Regions from separate parts of the Cytobacillus sp. Hz8 genome, predicted to be linked through region 2. Evidence: a T-box and tRNA genes for the amino acid it is inferred to sense, from the RefSeq annotation. Region 2 holds a T-box; the other holds one or more tRNA genes.

Region 1 (5,140 bases), on a different contig from region 2:
TCCAAGCAATAATTATTATTTCTGAATCCTTGAATACATCTTTTATATATTCCAAATTCAATGCTTCGTAATCTTCATTACGATCTTTCAAATTATCTGGATTTGTCGACATAAAAGAAAATAAATTAAGTACTTTCATGCCTCCCAACCCGTTATCCACAAAGTAATTCATCACATTCATGATAGTAAGGTCCATTTTTATTGAATCAGCCTTACTAGGATTTAGCATTATTATTGTTGCAAAATTATCTGTGTTTTCTTCCCACCACTTCTCTAGCAAATACCTATATTTCTGTTTCCCATCTTGTAAAAAAGTGATTTTTGTTTTCACAACTTTTTCGTCAGTCTCAATCATTTCCTTTACTTTATTTAAATCACCCATTTGTTTTCACATTCTTTCGTCGCGATCTCCTACTGTTCCAACATAAAAAATGTAAATACTGCTCATAAACCTTTAACCTATTTTGAATTATTTCATCGTTTGGATCCATTTGTAAAGCATATTTGAAATAGGCTCTAGCCTTACTGAAATCTTTTTTCATATCATAAGCATGACCTAATTTTTTTACTATATAAAGTAACCCAGGTGTTTCTTCATTGATTTCTTCAAGCAAGTTTATCGCTTTATTTGGCTTATTTACTAAACCATAAGTGATTGCCAGCCGGTATTGAAGATTAATATTATGTGGATTCATTTTTGTCAAATATTCATATAGCATCATTGCTTCGTCATATTTCTTCAGTTCTATATAAATTTTTGCCTTTAAAGAAAATACATTTTCTTTAAATCCATCCCTTCGAATTGCCTCTACCCTATCGATATCAATTTTTTCTATTTGATTTAGACTGTCGTAATATCTTTTCAAATTAAAAGAAACATAAGCCAAGTGATAAATAAGATCCTGTGAACTATTACCATTTTCTTTTTGATAACAAAGTACAGACTCTGCTTCTTCATACCTATGCTCATAGTACAAATTCAAAACCTCTTGAATCCAATCGAGACCTGATAGTTTATCTGTTTCTGGGATTAATGAATAACCTTTCTCCTCTTTGTTTCGTGATGCTGTACGCCTATACAGTGCTCCGAGGTAGTTTTTAGATCCTCTTACAGAATGAGCTGCTTCGGTTAATGCTGATCTTAGATACTTGTTTCCTTTCTTGGTCTTCGCTGATTTCCTCTTTCCTGCACTTTCGTTATGTCCAGGGACTACTATTTTCATTCTCTGTGGTGAAGCATCGATTTTTTCGCTTCATGGATGGCTAACGGGCTTAATCCCCTTCTTTTTCATATGCAATATCACATTTTGCTTTATTACATCACCAGAAATCTCATTTGTAAGCAATGGAATCCTTAGTTCACGTAAAAGGTTTTTAAATGCGTTTAATTCATTCCGATAATATTTCAATGTGTGTTCCCTTAGATTCCTTAGCTCGCAATCCTCTATAAATATTTCAATTAGGTCATCTAAGGAATAGTTCATTTCCGAAAAATCATTAGAAATTAGCCGTATCTCTTCTTTGCTCAGTTCCCCTCTTCTTTCACTCTTGCTTTTCTCCTGCAATTTTTTCTCATTTTTTCTTTTTTTTATTCACTTCTCACCCCACCGTACACGATTATACGCACACGATTTTTGCTATTCGAATCGTGTTCGGAGCATAAGAAAAAGGACTTAGGATATTCTCCTAAACCCTTGAACCTATAGGCTTTTTCCCGCCTTTTTCGATACCGGTGGTCGGGGTCGAACCGACACTCCAGAAGGAACACGATTTTGAGTCGTGCGCGTCTGCCAATTCCGCCACACCGGCATAGTATTAACGTGACAAAATATAATATAACATCAGAATTAGTTTTTGTCAAATAATTTTTTATATAGATCCATAGTATAAAATAAAAGAAAAAAGATGAATTAATTAGATTAGTCTGTTTTATTTTGGAGAATTTCTGTAAATGTATTATTAGAAGTACTGTTTTAAACCAATGTAATATGTCAATTCACCTTTTCATTTCTGTCAGGTAATATGGTCTTTATTGGCTACATATAAAAATAAAAGAAAACAAAGATGGAGTTATCACAATGTGGAGAAATATACTTAAAGTATCGTGCAAGTGTTCAAGATTCCATTGCATTTTTAGCTGTTTTTTCATATTTTAATTAACTTAATTCAGGTAATAATGAAGTTTTTCAAAGAAGAACTAACCAATTTTTTTGATGAAGCTATTACACTAAGCAGGTCAGTTCAATTAAGAATCCTTATTTGAAAGATAAACAGGGGATAAATTAAAATAAAATACAGGATATATTTGGAAGGGGGAATAAATATGCTGAATGATACAAAAAAAGAGAGAGCTTATACTCTTAGCCAATAAATGGTCTTTTGGAATAACCGTGATCTCAGTAATTGCTTTCATAATCTGGTGCTTACTATTAACAGACCATAGAAATACAACTTGGGTATATTATCTTATACCTTTTCTTTTGGTATCGTTTATTTTGGCAGTGATCAGTTTAACTTTAGATAAGAATAATGATAAAAAATCAGTCATTCGAAGTATAATTTCACTATTCTTATCTCTCATCCTTATTTTACTATTAGGATATATCTATATATATCCACTATTATTCCCATTCGGGATACCGCCATTGTAAATTTTTTAGCGACCCCATATCCACTTCTAATATTCCTTCAAAAGTACCAATCTTTTCTTTTGCAGAAGCAACTAGCACTTCATGCCTCCAATAGATAGCTGTTACGTAAGTATAACCAATTGCTTCGCTGTTTTTCAAAGAGATAAACCTTTCTCTTAAAAAACATATAATCAATAAATGAAATCCAATTTAACAGCATTTTATGACTGATACAGCAAAACAACGAAGAGCATTCAAATTTGCGGCATTGCATTTTTCGTCGAAGATTGAATATTAAGGATTCTCTCAGGTTGCATCTTCCAACAAAAACTCCAACAACCCCCTCACTTCATCAGGAATATCCTGTCCTTCCCATTGGTATCCTCTTTTTTTACACACCTCTTTCAGACGATTATGGAGACAGGCATCCATGGTTCTATCATTGGAAAGTCCTAAAATATAATCAACTGATACACCATAAAGTTTAGAAAAACTTATTAATTTTTCTAATGGAGGATGGCGATATTTTGATTCGTAGGAGGCATAGCTTGACTTTTTTATACCTATTTTTCTCCCGACCTCCTCCATCGTATACCCATGCTCCAATCTTAATTCTTTTAGTCGATCTCCATACAATTTCCTCAACCTCTTTTTCTTTACTCTTTGAAATCAAAATGATGAAGCACCTGAAAATTATGTTGTGATGTTCCAATCCCTTTAGCTGAGCCATTCATGTTTTTGTTTATAAAATCTTGGTAACCATCAATATTGATCTCTTCTCTATGATAAAAACGAATGGACTATCCTAGTTAAAAGCTGATTTAAGAAGAGAATGGCAAAAATGTTTTATACATGTGACTGGGCTGGATATCTCCATTATTGTAGAAAAATCATTCTTAGACTGAATTATCTCATCGATGTGATTGATATTTCCAAACACTTTAAATATATATAACCATTATGGTCAATATCGGGTTAAAAAAAACTAGGTCTTAATCATAAAATGGAATATTTTAGTAAATTTCAGTAAATGCTTAGAAACAGGAAATACTGTACAATTTTTCTTTGCACATATTTTAAGGAGGAAATAGAAAAGAGATATTAATTGATGGAGGAACTATTCCAAAATAAAAGTCTTAACCAAATGGTTAAGACTTGAGTATATATGAGAATGGTGCCGAGGACCGGAATCGAACCGGTACGGTAGTCACCTACCGCAGGATTTTAAGTCCTGTGCGTCTGCCAGTTCCGCCACCCCGGCAAATAAACAAAAAAAATGAAAATTTAATGGAGGCGGCAACCGGATTCGAACCGGTGGTAAAGGTTTTGCAGACCTCTGCCTTACCACTTGGCTATGCCGCCAAAAACAAAAAATGGAGCGGAAGACGGGGTTCGAACCCGCGACCCTCACCTTGGCAAGGTGATGTTCTACCACTGAACTACTTCCGCATAATGGCTGGGCTAGCAGGATTCGAACCTACGCATGACGGAGTCAAAGTCCGTTGCCTTACCGCTTGGCTATAGCCCATTGAATAAACTCCACGAAGCACTTCTTCGATTAAGCTTCATGAATAATCATCGCAGAAACATTTAATTGCAAATGAAAAAGCTTCTATGAACAACTCCTGTAGTTAAATGTTTCGACATTCATAAAAATATAACCACAAACCACATCCAAGAGTATCCCTAAACGAATCAACATTCGTTTATATCTAACCACAAACTCTATTCAAGAATATCCTTAAAAGAAACCCTTTACGAGCCACTTAAAAAATAAACTTTTTAAAATATAATGGGGCGATCGATGGGAATCGAACCCACGAGTGTCGGAGCCACAATCCGATGCGTTAACCACTTCGCCACGACCGCCACAATAAATGGCAGGGGTAGTAGGAATCGAACCCACACCAAAGGTTTTGGAGACCTTCGTTCTACCTTTAAACTATACCCCTAAATGGTGGAGGGGGACGGATTCGAACCGCCGAACCCAAGGGAGCGGATTTACAGTCCGCCGCGTTTAGCCACTTCGCTACCCCTCCATATTAACATATAAAATTATTATATCACAATTAACATCTTAGTGGTGCCGGCCAGAGGACTTGAACCCCCAACCTACTGATTACAAGTCAGTTGCTCTACCAATTGAGCTAGGCCGGCATCTACTTAATCATATAAGATTTATTAGGCCACGCATCTTTTTAAACATAAATGGTGGCTCAGGACGGAATCGAACCGCCGACACAAGGATTTTCAGTCCTTTGCTCTACCGACTGAGCTACTGAGCCATATAAATATATTTACCTACAGATAATTTCACTTCGTCCTTCACACAAAACTCAGGAAGTCAATTCAAGTAACCGTTCGTTTTGTGTGCTGATGCTTTTGCTTCGCAGCTTATTTGGTCGTGCTCTACCGACTGGGCTACTGAGCCAATACCAAATTATTTAAATGGCGGTCCGGACGGGACTCGAACCCGCGACCTCCTGCGTGACAGGCAGGCATTCTAACCA
Region 2 (12,165 bases):
TCAATTTATCTTTATTGCTAATGCCCTTATGTATGTTATCTTTCTATTTATTGCAGGCTTCGGTTATCGAAACTTGCAGACAATGGAAGAAAGAAAGGTATCTAAGGAAAAAGAACATGAATGGCAGAAACATCGTCGTAATTTGCAGGCGTTATTTATCCTATGCCTTGGATATTTACTTTGCTGGGTTGCTTATGTTCAATGGCAATCCACTATCTCTACCTATACACAAGAAATTGGCATTAGCTTAAAGCAATATAGCTTACTTTGGACGATTAACGGTGCCATGATTGTTCTTGGTCAACCGCTTCTAAATGGTATCATTCATGCATTTAAGAAACCATTGAAACATTTAATGATTGCTGGAATGGTTATTTTTATTCTCTCCTTTGTGACAGCTTCATTTGCGAATGGATTCTTTGGGTTTTTACTTGCAATGATGATATTGACCTTGGGAGAAATGTTAGTATGGCCAGCAGTCCCAACGATTGCCAATCAATTAGCTCCAAAAGGGAAATCGGGCCTATTTCAAGGAATTGTGAATAGTACGGCGACAGGCGGAAGAATGATTGGACCTGTTTTAGGTGGTCTGCTTGTTGATTTATATGGAATGATGGTTTTGTTTATTCTTGTAACGTCGTTATTTATCTTCTCTATTCTTACAACTATTTTTTATGATCGTCGACTTAAGGATAGACATACAATGATGAAAAAGGCTTCCTAATGTTTTAGAAAATAAAAATGCCCCTCTAATACTAGATTGACATTCTAGTACTGGAGGGGTATTTTTTCTAAATAATAGTTTCGCTGGATGGATTAGTCCAGGAACCCACCTTCAGAGAGAATTTGTTTTAATGCTTCTTTTGGCATAAGATGATGAGAATCGATGATTGCTAAGGAATTTAATTCAGAGGAATCGGTTCTATTCTGCGGTGATAAGATAACAAGTAAGTCTTGATCATATACATACGTGGCAGATTTTTCGATTTCGCCAACTAGAACTTCTTCAAGCTTTTCGCCAGGTCGTGCACCGATTTCAGTAATTTTCACATCTTCTTTGTCGGAATGTTCTATTAGGATTTCGGCTAAATCGATGATCCGACAGGCATCCATTCTTAACACGAATATTTCTCCGCCGTTTCCTAACTCCGCTGCTTTAAGTAAAGATTTAATGGCTTGTTGTGGTGTGACAAAATAGCGGGTCATTCGCATATCAGTAATGTGAACTTCCGCTTTTTCCTGTATTTGTTTTTTAAATAATGGGACAACACTTCCGCTGCTTCCGAGTACATTTCCGCCACGGACACAAAAAAATTTAGTTAAAGAGTTGGTTTGATTGGCATGGATCATCAGCCTTTCACCTAATGCCTTTGTCATTCCATAGGAATTGACGGGATCAGCGGCTTTGTCGGTTGAAACATATACGACTTTCTTTATTTTATTTGAGATAGCGGCTTCAATGATATTCTGTGTTCCAATCACGTTCGTCTTTAGAGCTTCCAGGGGGTTTTCTTCACAGACGGGGACATGTTTGAGAGCGGCGAGATGAAAAACATAATCAACTCCTATGAATGCCTGATTGAGTGAGTCCTTGTCCCGAATATCTCCAATAAAAAAATGAAGTCTGGGGTCTTCTATTTTTCTTCTCATTTCAACTTGGTTATTTTCATTTCTCGAGTAAACGATGATTTTATTGGGCTCTTGAGCTAATAGTTGATGGATAAGCTCTGTTCCCCAAGAGCCTGTCCCCCCTGTAACGAGTACAGTTGTATTCTTAAACAATTTGGTTTCCTCCTGTATCTTGTTGTGTTGATTAAGAATCTTTTATGTGAAGGCAATTCTTATTTACTTAATTGGATTCCGCTTAAAACCTGCTCCCAAAGGTGATGGTTTCCTTCCCATTTGTCTTTATTCGGAAATTCTACAGCGCAGACTTTTTCAAGCGGCCAGTTTTTTTCAACAATGCCTTCAACGCTATTATGATTGATAAGTAGAACACGGAAGTCCCGCTTTACAAGTTTGGAAAGTACAGTCTGCAGTTCTAAAGCTTCCTCAAAGGAGCCCTCTGTTCTGACAAATAGAATTCTTTTAGCACTTGACATGGTTTTTAGGAATCTTTTAATTCTTCGGTCATATTTTGCACGAACCTCATGATAGGAACCTAGATATTGGAGAGAGTTTTTATCAGATCCAAAATCATGGTTAGAAACAAATTGATATCCATCATCTGAAACACATATCATTTCTGGACCTGCGTAGCCTATGATTCGAAGGTTATCGTAGTCCATAAAGCCAACGAAGCGATTGGTCAAGAGTCGATTAACATCAGATAATGACGGTGAAGCCATCCAATCAAGAACTCCTGAAAAAGGTCTAAGGTTGTGCTTTTTAAGTTGGATTGAGGCTAAGCATAGATCACCGAGGCTAAAAACGGCATCGTATTTTCCTTTCAACTCATTCAAATTCATTTTCTCAACTCCCCTTGTATAAAGTATGAGGCTATATAAAGGAGGAAAGAGTGTTTTATTCTAGAAACTTGTACTTTTTTCTATTTCCTTTATATCCTTCAGAATAGTAAATGCAATAAAGTTGAAAATGAAAGTGCGGTTTGCCATATTTAGAAAAAATGTGTGCAGGCTTAACCTAAATTAAGGAGGGTGCCATAAAGGCCCCTCATGGAAGGAAAAGTGCAGATGATTTTTAAGTAGTATAAGTGGTTTTAATAGTTGGATTAAAGTTAACAATTTCTAAAATAATAGGGGTTCCTTGTTCAATTGTTGTTTCTTCACTTACTGAGATTAACAATGAACCAATCCCCTCTCCTCCAGCAGTATAAGCAAAATGATCGTCCATTTGCAGAACCCCGTTAATGTATACATTAAAGTAGCTATTATTCATATTTAGACTTGGAAGACTGGTGACAACTTCACCCGTATCATCGAAGAATTGATTGCAAGAAATTTTATGTGTACCTTCAACTAAAATGGATTCTGGAGTGACATGAAATAAACGTGTTACCGTCGGTGAAGTCGTAATTTCGTTATTGGCTGTAACAGCAAGTTTAATAATCTTTAGTCCCATTTACTAAATCCTCCTTTTCAATTTCCATACAATATATGTAATTTGTGCCGGGGAGATTGGGAAGGACAAGTAGTCTAGTAAAAATTAAGGAATTGACCTATTTTTTCACACTTATTTAAAGGTTTACTTATATAATGCAATAAGAAAAAAACCTAAAGCTAATTATTCATAGAAAGGCGGCTTTTGGGGGGATAATGAAAAAATGAATAAACAAGGTTCTTATATCCTTAGTATCTCGACAAAGATGTCCTCTCCGTTTATCAAAATTCCAAAACTTCCTCTTGAAGAAATTCGTGTTTCTTCTCCTAAAAAAGTGATTACACATGAATTTTTTGTGGTAGCTGACGGCAAAAAAAGAATCTTTTCCGAACAAGATGCTGTCGATGGCTACGGACAACAATCGATACATGATCCTAAGGATTATTCTTATGTCAATCTTTTTATCAATGGGGTGCTGCAACCCAAAATAAATTATGAAGTCAAGAAAGGGAAACTGATTTTAAAAACGGATGATTTTCCCCTTCTGGGAACCCCAATCATTCTTCAAATGGTGCGAATTTACTAAGAAAGGTCGAAATATTAGTGAAAATGGTAGAAAAAATTCCTTTTGTCCTAAGATAGTGGTCTATACATTCTTGTACCTCATTAAATATTGTGTATGTATACGACAATCATTAGGAGAGATGCATGAATGAAAATCTTGTTAGCCACATATTGGGATGTGCCACATTTGGGTGGTGTTTGGAATTATATGGTTCAGCTCAAGAATAAATTGGAGCAGCTAGGTCATGAGGTGGATTTGCTTGGATATGGAGATGAAAATAACAGTGTCCATATTGTCAACGAGGGGAGAAAAATTTCAAAAGAAAAGATTCTCCCTTTGTTACAAGCAAAAATAAATCCCCAAAACTATCCTGCCATTTATGCTAATAAATTGGTGGAATATACTGAATTCCAACGGTATGTATTTGAACTAGGAGCAGCTTATTTAGGATTAGATAAATATGATTTGATTCATACACAGGATGTAATTTCAACAGCCTGTATTAATCGGATACGCCCTAAATCCACACCTTTAGTCTCCACTCTCCACGGTTCTGTTGCTCATGAAATTAGACATCAAATTGATTCCTACCACAAATCTAATAACTCATATATGGCGAGGGCTTATTATGATGATTTGGAGCATATAGGTGCATCGACAGCAGAAGTGACCATAGTAGCAAATAACTGGCTGAAGAATGTATTAACCAATGAGTTTCAAGTCAATCCGGAACAAATTAAAGTACTCCATTATGGCTTTGATACAGAGAATTTCATTAGGAAAGCGAAACAGAAATCCGCTATTGTCCGACCTAAGGATAAAAAGGTTATTATTTTTACAGGTAGACTTGTAGAGCTGAAAGGGGTTCAGCATTTATTAAAGGCTTTAGGAAAATTAAAAGAAAAACGTAATGATTGGGTTTGTTGGATTGTTGGGTCCGGTGAAAAACAAGCAGAATTAAAGATACAAAGTAAGGTTCTTGGAATCGAGGATGATGTCTTTTTCTTTGGAAAAAGGGATGATATTCCAAGCCTTTTAGCAAATGCAGATATTTATGTTCTTCCTAGTCTTATCGAAAATCAGCCTTTGTCTTTAATTGAAGCTCAGATTTCAGGAAAAGCTGCCATCGTGAGTGCAGTGGGTGGTCTTCCAGAAATGGTTGAGGACGGAGTGACAGGATTGCTTGCTCCCCCTGAAGATCCTGATGCATTATCTGAAAAAATAGAACGGCTCCTTCAAAATGATCGCTTAAGAAAAACATTAGGTTCAAATGCCAAGAAATGGGGAATGACCCACTGGTCTCTTGAAAAAGGGATTAGATCATTATTGGATGTGTACAATGAGGCGATTACAAAGCGGGAGAAGGTCTTAGAGAATGACGACGATATTACAATCGATTAAAGTCTGGTTAGTAAATTCTGTCTCATGGGGGAGAAATATATGGAACAGTTTATGGCGTAAGCCTGAGCCAAAGCCAGCGGTGGTGGAGCCACTAGAAGAGAGCCCTGAATTCCCATATGTCAATAGCAATCGCCTGAATCCGTATTTCTCTCAAACGATTCTGAATCCGGAGATTATTATTTCAGAAAAGCTATGGAAGAGGTTATCAGCCAATCTTCCTAAGGGATTTATTATGCCCAATCCGCAAACAATCTTAATTCTTAAACCATTTGTTGGGGATCATTACAATCTGTTATTTTCAGAGAAAACTCCGCTTACGAATTTGGTTGTTGATGCCGATATTTGGGGGAAAATTTCAAACAGTTTACCAGATAGATACTCCCTTCCAAATGAAAGCATTGGCATTGTGATGCGAAAAATGAATGCCAATCACTACAATGCCTTATTCTCAAATCCGACGAGTATTAATGGGGTGTTTGTTGATCCGGAAATTTGGGGAGTGATCGAAAAGGCTCTTCCTGATTACTATGTCATCCCCAATCCTTTTGCCTTAGAAACCTTTAAACCAATGAGCAGCATGAATTTCAGTGAGCTCTTTACAGAAGATGTTGCATCTGTTGAGGTGTTCGTGGATCCAACTACTTGGGAGCCAATCAAAGAAATCCTTCCAGAAGATTATATTCTTCCTAATCCAGATTCCATGGGAATCTTTAAACCGATGTCTGGCCATTCCTTTGATTCTTTATTTGATTATACAGCAGTTGGGGAAGAAGTATTTGTTGATGATGAAGTGTGGAATGAAATCATTCAATCCTTGCCAGAAGACTATAAATTGCCTGTTTCGTCTGTGATTCATAATGATCCTTCAAATTAAGATTCTCCCTTTGTACTTTCTTATGGCCAGTAATGGGATTTTAGTCAACTGACTTATAGCATATCTATTCCTAAGACATACACTGGTAAAAAATAAAAGGGAGACTATATGATGAAGGTTATCGTTACAGGTGGAGCAGGATTTATAGGTTCTCATCTTGTAGATGCGCTCATAGCTAGAGGGGATGAGGTTCATGTTTTGGATAATTTAAGCACTGGAAAACTCCAATTTAAGAATCCGCAAGCATCGCTACATCTTGTCAATATTTGTAGTGAAACAGCAAAGAAAATTATTATCCAGCTCAAGCCTGATGCGGTTTTCCATTTGGCCGCACAGGCAGATGTTAGTAAATCTATCCTTGATCCTAAATATGATGCAGAGGTTAATTTAATTGGCACAATCAATATTCTTGAGGCATGCAGAGATGCATCTGTAAAGAAATTCATTTTTGCCTCTACTTCTGCGGTCTATGGAAATCTGCAAAAAGAAATCATCAGAGAGGATGATCCAGTCCATCCAGCTTCCTATTATGGGTTATCTAAACTGGCGGCAGAAAACTATATTCGGATATTTTATGAGCTTTACCAGCTTCCTTTTACCATTCTCAGATATGCCAATGTTTATGGACCAAGGCAATTGCCAAAAGGAGAAGGGGGCGTTATCGCAGTATTTCTTGACCATATTCAAAACAAAAAATCATTAAGCATTCACGGGGATGGCGAGCAGTCAAGAGATTTTATCTTTGTAAAGGATATTGTTACCGCTAATTTAGCTGCATTGGATAATGAGAATCAACAAATTTTTCATGCAAGTACAGCTAAAAAGACATCAATCAATCAGGTTGTGGATATATTATCGGATCTTCATGGAGTGAAAATTGATTCCGCTCGAACAAAAGAGAGAATCGGAGATATAAAGCATAGTTGCTTAGATAATCACAAGATAGTTCAAACATTGAAATGGGTTCCTCAAATAGATATTTTAGAAGGTTTATCGAAAACGTATGCTTATCAACTCCAAAAAGTAAATTGAGTTTTTCATTCCGGTTGTGCTTCATATAAAGTGAAACTTCCATCAGTGGGGGTTTTCGACGCACAGGACGTGAAGTGTGCAGACTTATGTGTTGACGTCGCGCTTTTAGTCTGCCATTCATCCCCCACTGATGGTTAGTTACGCAGAGCCTGATTGATTTTTCTAAGGGCTGAATCCCAAAGAAAAATCTTATTTCACTTATCACGCTCAAGGGACGCCACATCCTGTGGCTTCGCCTGACTAGGACCTCCTGTCCGTTAAGAGTGGGATAAAACAGATACTAGATGATTCCATCTGTCACCATATTTCAAGAAAGGTAGAGACTTAAAATGAGTCGACAGCAAAGAATCATGATTACTGGAGCTAGTGGTTTTACTGGCATTCATGCATGTGAGCATTTTTTAAACAAAGGTTATCAAGTAATAGGGGTAGTTAGAAGGAAGACACTTTCATTTGAACATCAGGGAATGCTGATTGAGAAATGTGATTTAACCAATAAACAAGGGGTTGATGCACTTATTCACAAAACTAAGCCACATTTTCTCCTTCATCTTGCAGGTCAAAATCATGTCCCTACTTCGTGGAAGGAACCGCTTGCGACTTTTGAAAACAACGTTGTTTCGACCGCCTATCTCATTGAATCCATTCGCGTTCATTTTCCATTTTGTAAAATCATCGTCGTAGGCTCTGCTCTACAATCTGATCTTAATCAAATATCCACTCCAACTCATCCCTATAGTTTTAGTAAATCGATTCAGGTGTTAGCAGCCCAAGCTTGGCAAACCCTCTTTCATATGAATATTATGATTGCTAAACCTTCCAATTTAATCGGTCCAGGTCCATCAAAAGGAGTCTGCTCTATTCTTGCTGAAAAAATTGCAAAGATGGAGTTTTGTGACGTAAGTAAATTTTTAGAGGTTAGTAACTTATTGGCAAAGCGGGATTTCCTTGATGTGCGAGATGCAGTTTTAGCCTATGATTATATGTTTGCAAAGGGAGAAGCGGGAAAAATATATGATGTTTGTTCGGGGAACCCGAGAACCTTAAAGGAAATCATAAACGTTTTTCATTCCATGGCAACAGTCAATTTTCAGTTTAAGGGTTTACAAGATGAGAATGAAAAGCTTGAGTCCATTAAGCCTCTAGAGTTACAAAATATAGGCTGGAGTCAGAAAATACAATTAAAGCAATCTCTAAACGATATTTTAACAGAAAAGCGAAATATAGTATCATCTCTTCCATCTTAAAAGCCAACTCATCGATGAGCTGGCTTTTTCTTTCAAAAAAATAGAATCGAAGAAAGTGAATAAAAGAACTTGACAACAATTTTTTGACGACTTGCATATTCAAATTAAATTTAATACAATATGACTATATTTTATAAAAAATGACTATGACGAGGAATAGTAATAGTGAAAAGCCTGTTTTAGAGAATTGACGGCTGGTGAGAGTCAATCAGGCCCATTATGAACTCACCTCTTGAGTTGCAAGTATGAACCCTAACATAGTAATGCTTGCCGTTTACCGCGTTAAGGATGAATGAAGCGAGTGACTTAAATTCGTCACTAATGTGGGTGGTACCGCGGGAGAAGATACATAAACTCTCGTCCCTATAGGGATGAGAGTTTTTTTATTTAAAAAGCTCAATAAAATGAACAAATATATTTGGCTATATTTAGAATTTAGGAGGAAAAAAACGATGAGCTTCAATCATCAAGAAATTGAAACAAAATGGCAAAAATATTGGGAAGAATCCAAAACCTTTAAAACAACAGAAGATAAAGGGAAACGTAAATTCTATGCATTAGATATGTTCCCATATCCATCTGGTGCCGGTCTTCATGTGGGGCATCCTGAGGGATATACGGCAACAGATATTTTATCAAGAATGAAACGAATGCAAGGCTATAATGTTCTTCATCCAATGGGATGGGATGCATTTGGGCTTCCTGCAGAACAATATGCATTAGATACAGGGAATGACCCAGCTGATTTCACTAAGTTAAATATTGAAACATTCCGTCGCCAAATTAAATCATTAGGTTTCTCCTATGATTGGGACAGGGAGGTCAATACAACAGACCCAGATTATTATAAATGGACGCAATGGATTTTTTTAAAGTTATTTGAAAAAGATTTAGCCTATATTGATGAAGTAGCTGTTAATTGGTGTCCAGCACTTGGCACCGTGCTTGCCAATGAAGAAGTCATTGATGGAAAAAGTGAACGCGGTGGGCATCCAGTTGAACGCCGCCCAATGAAGCAGTGGATGTTAAGAATTACTGCTTATGCGGATCGTTTATTAGAGGATCTTGAAGAGTTAGATTGGCCTGAAAGCTTAAAGGATATGCAACGAAATTGGATTGGCCGCTCTGAGGGTGCCGAGGTTACATTCCATATTGACGGATTAGACGATACATTCACAGTATTTACTACGAGACCAGATACCTTATTTGGTGCGACATACACTGTACTTGCACCAGAGCATGCCCTAGTTGAAAAAATTACAACAACAGAGCAAAAAGATGCCGTAGAAGCTTACTTAGATCAAATAAAATCTAAAAGCGATCTTGAGCGTACAGATTTAGCGAAAGAAAAAACAGGAGTCTTCACTGGAGCATTTGCGATTAATCCAGTAAACGGTGAAAAAATGCCGATTTGGATTGCTGATTATGTATTAGTAAGTTATGGAACAGGAGCTATTATGGCGGTTCCAGGTCATGATGAACGCGATCATGAATTTGCACTTAAATTTGACTTGCCAATTAAAGAGGTTGTTGCAGGTGGAGATGTCATCAAAGAAGCATATACTGGAGAAGGCCTACATGTGAACTCTGATTTCTTGAATGGATTAAATAAAGAAGAAGCGATTCAAAAAATCATATCTTGGCTCGAGGAAAAAGGTATTGGAACGAAAAAGGTGACCTATCGTCTTCGTGATTGGTTATTTAGCCGTCAAAGATATTGGGGTGAACCTATTCCAATTATTCACTGGGAAGATGGGACAATGACAGCTGCACCAGAGGAAGAGCTGCCATTAATGCTTCCAAAAACAAAAGAAATCAAGCCATCAGGTACAGGAGAATCTCCATTAGCCAATATCGAGGATTGGGTGCATGTTGTGGATCCTGTTACGGGGAAAAAAGGTCGTCGTGAAACGAATACGATGCCACAATGGGCAGGAAGCTGCTGGTATTATCTACGTTATATTGACCCGAAAAACGAGCAAGCGCTCGCTGATCTTGAAAAGTTAAAGGAATGGCTCCCTGTCGATATTTATATTGGTGGTGCAGAGCATGCGGTTCTTCACTTGTTATATGCTCGTTTCTGGCATAAATTCCTTTATGACATTGGGGCTGTGACGACAAAAGAACCATTCCAACGATTATTTAATCAAGGTATGATTCTTGGTGAAAATAATGAAAAAATGAGTAAATCAAAAGGCAATGTCGTGAATCCTGATGAAATTGTCAATACTCATGGTGCTGATACATTACGATTATATGAAATGTTCATGGGACCACTAGATGCTTCTATTGCATGGTCTACCAATGGGCTTGATGGTTCTCGCCGTTTCCTAGATCGCATTTGGCGATTATTAGTGGAAGAGGATGGAAACTTAAGTCCAAAGATTCAAGATACAGATGAAGCAAATAGTCTGGAAAAGATCTATCATCAAACTGTGAAAAAGGTGACAGAGGATTTTGAAGGACTTCGCTTTAATACCGCGATTTCGCAAATGATGGTCTTTATTAATGAAGCCTATAAAGCAACTATACTTCCTAAATCCTATATTGAAGGATTTGTTAAAATGCTATCTCCAATTTGCCCTCATGTAGCAGAAGAATTATGGGAGAAGCTTGGGTATAGTGGAACTGTTTCTTATCAAGCATGGCCAGCCTATGATGAAGCGAAGCTAGTCGATAATGAAGTGGAAATCGTTGTTCAGATTAATGGAAAAGTAAAAGCCAAAATGATGGTTCCAACCGGTATGAAAAAGGAAGAATTAGAGCAATTAGCGATGGATGATCATAAGGTCAAAGAACAGATTGATGGGAAAACGATTCGTAAGGTGATTGCTGTACCAGGTAAACTTGTTAATATTGTGGCAAACTAAAAAAATTATCCCTTTCCTGAATAAAATCCTTCCATTTTGGGTAGGAATGTGAAAAAGAGAGGGAGAGGGAAAAAATGATTCAAGTAAAACTGTTCGACCAAGAGCACGAAAAAGACCTTGAAATCGAAATGAATCGTTTTTTAGAGACGATCGAAGAGAAAAAGCTATTAGATATTAAATATAATATTGCAGCAATGCAGGAAGATGAAGATGATCAAATTTATTGTTTTTCTGCTATGATCATTTATAGAGCTTGATTCGGTTTGATGGAATCAAGCTCTTTTTTATGATGAAGCATGGCTTAGGATCATTCATGTAAAGCATATTTCGCTGCATTTATCCCTGCAAGTCTGCCGGTTACAAGAGCAGAGGTAATGTTGTAACCACCTGTATAGCCATGGATGTCTAAGATTTCTCCACAGAAATATAAGCCGTTCATGAATTTAGAAGCCATTGTTTGTGGCTCTATTTCCTTCACAGAAACACCTCCACCTGTTACAAATGCTTTCTCTAAAGGCAATGTACCATTTACTTGAAATTGAAATTGTTTGCATAAATGAACAAATCCCCTGATTTTTTCATTGGAAAGGTTGGCTCCGATCGTGAGCGGATCCATTTCGCTTTTTTCAAAGAGAAATAGAAGATAACGTTCAGGAAGCAACCCTTTAAAAATATTTTTAATGCTCTTTTTTGGTTCTGTCTTGACCATTTTTAAGACTTCCTGAAAAAGCTCGTCTTCTTTTTTGGAAGGAATCGCATCAATATTCATGGTTACATTTGCTATATTCCATTTTTTCATCGCTTTCACGACAAATTGACTGCAGCGTAAGACGGCTGGACCGCTTATGCCAAAATGGGTAAAAAGCATATCCATTTGATGAGTGATTAAGGGTTTTCCTTTTGGATTTAGTACACTTAAATTGATATCCCTTAAAGATAACCCCTGCAATATTTTATTGTGGATGAACGGTTCATTTGAAGTAAGCGGCACTTCAGTAGGGAATAAATCTGTGATCATATGTCCAGCTTTTTGGGCCCAAGCATATCCATCTCCTGTGGATCCGGTATGGGGAACCGATTTTCCACCAACGGCAATAACGACGGCATGACTTTTAA

What was found. The T-box of region 2 lies ahead of leuS (leucine--tRNA ligase). A T-box ahead of a tRNA ligase gene usually reads a tRNA of that ligase, here a tRNA-Leu.
Region 1: it has a tRNA-Leu gene. The T-box ahead of leuS (leucine--tRNA ligase) is inferred to sense a tRNA for this amino acid. The anticodon was not compared.

What each region holds. Positions count from the first base shown of each region.
Region 1 is NZ_JBHKFI010000038.1:63-5,202, reverse strand. It holds gene ACE38V_RS23160 (DUF1643 domain-containing protein) at 1-382, opposite strand, end outside; gene ACE38V_RS23155 (tetratricopeptide repeat protein) at 375-866, opposite strand; partial or broken gene ACE38V_RS23150 (transposase) at 1,059-1,208, opposite strand; tRNA gene ACE38V_RS23145 (tRNA-Leu) at 1,728-1,809, opposite strand; gene ACE38V_RS23140 (hypothetical protein) at 2,622-2,789, opposite strand; gene ACE38V_RS23135 (helix-turn-helix domain-containing protein) at 2,937-3,266, opposite strand; tRNA gene ACE38V_RS23130 (tRNA-Leu) at 3,803-3,891, opposite strand; tRNA gene ACE38V_RS23125 (tRNA-Cys) at 3,919-3,992, opposite strand; tRNA gene ACE38V_RS23120 (tRNA-Gly) at 4,005-4,079, opposite strand; tRNA gene ACE38V_RS23115 (tRNA-Gln) at 4,084-4,158, opposite strand; tRNA gene ACE38V_RS23110 (tRNA-His) at 4,424-4,499, opposite strand; tRNA gene ACE38V_RS23105 (tRNA-Trp) at 4,509-4,582, opposite strand; tRNA gene ACE38V_RS23100 (tRNA-Tyr) at 4,586-4,669, opposite strand; tRNA gene ACE38V_RS23095 (tRNA-Thr) at 4,712-4,787, opposite strand; tRNA gene ACE38V_RS23090 (tRNA-Phe) at 4,840-4,915, opposite strand; tRNA gene ACE38V_RS23085 (tRNA-Asp) at 5,080-5,140, opposite strand, start outside.
Region 2 is NZ_JBHKFI010000009.1:36,820-48,984, forward strand. It holds gene ACE38V_RS12495 (MDR family MFS transporter) at 1-724, shown strand, start outside; gene ACE38V_RS12500 (polysaccharide biosynthesis protein) at 817-1,782, opposite strand; gene ACE38V_RS12505 (DUF1796 family putative cysteine peptidase) at 1,842-2,468, opposite strand; gene ACE38V_RS12510 (DUF4183 domain-containing protein) at 2,701-3,081, opposite strand; gene ACE38V_RS12515 (DUF4183 domain-containing protein) at 3,284-3,646, shown strand; gene ACE38V_RS12520 (glycosyltransferase family 4 protein) at 3,773-5,026, shown strand; gene ACE38V_RS12525 (hypothetical protein) at 5,001-5,900, shown strand; gene ACE38V_RS12530 (NAD-dependent epimerase/dehydratase family protein) at 6,012-6,932, shown strand; gene ACE38V_RS12535 (NAD-dependent epimerase/dehydratase family protein) at 7,262-8,179, shown strand; T-box leader at 8,317-8,547, shown strand; gene leuS (leucine--tRNA ligase) at 8,632-11,049, shown strand; gene ACE38V_RS12545 (sporulation protein Cse60) at 11,124-11,306, shown strand; gene ACE38V_RS12550 (BaiN/RdsA family NAD(P)/FAD-dependent oxidoreductase) at 11,357-12,165, opposite strand, start outside.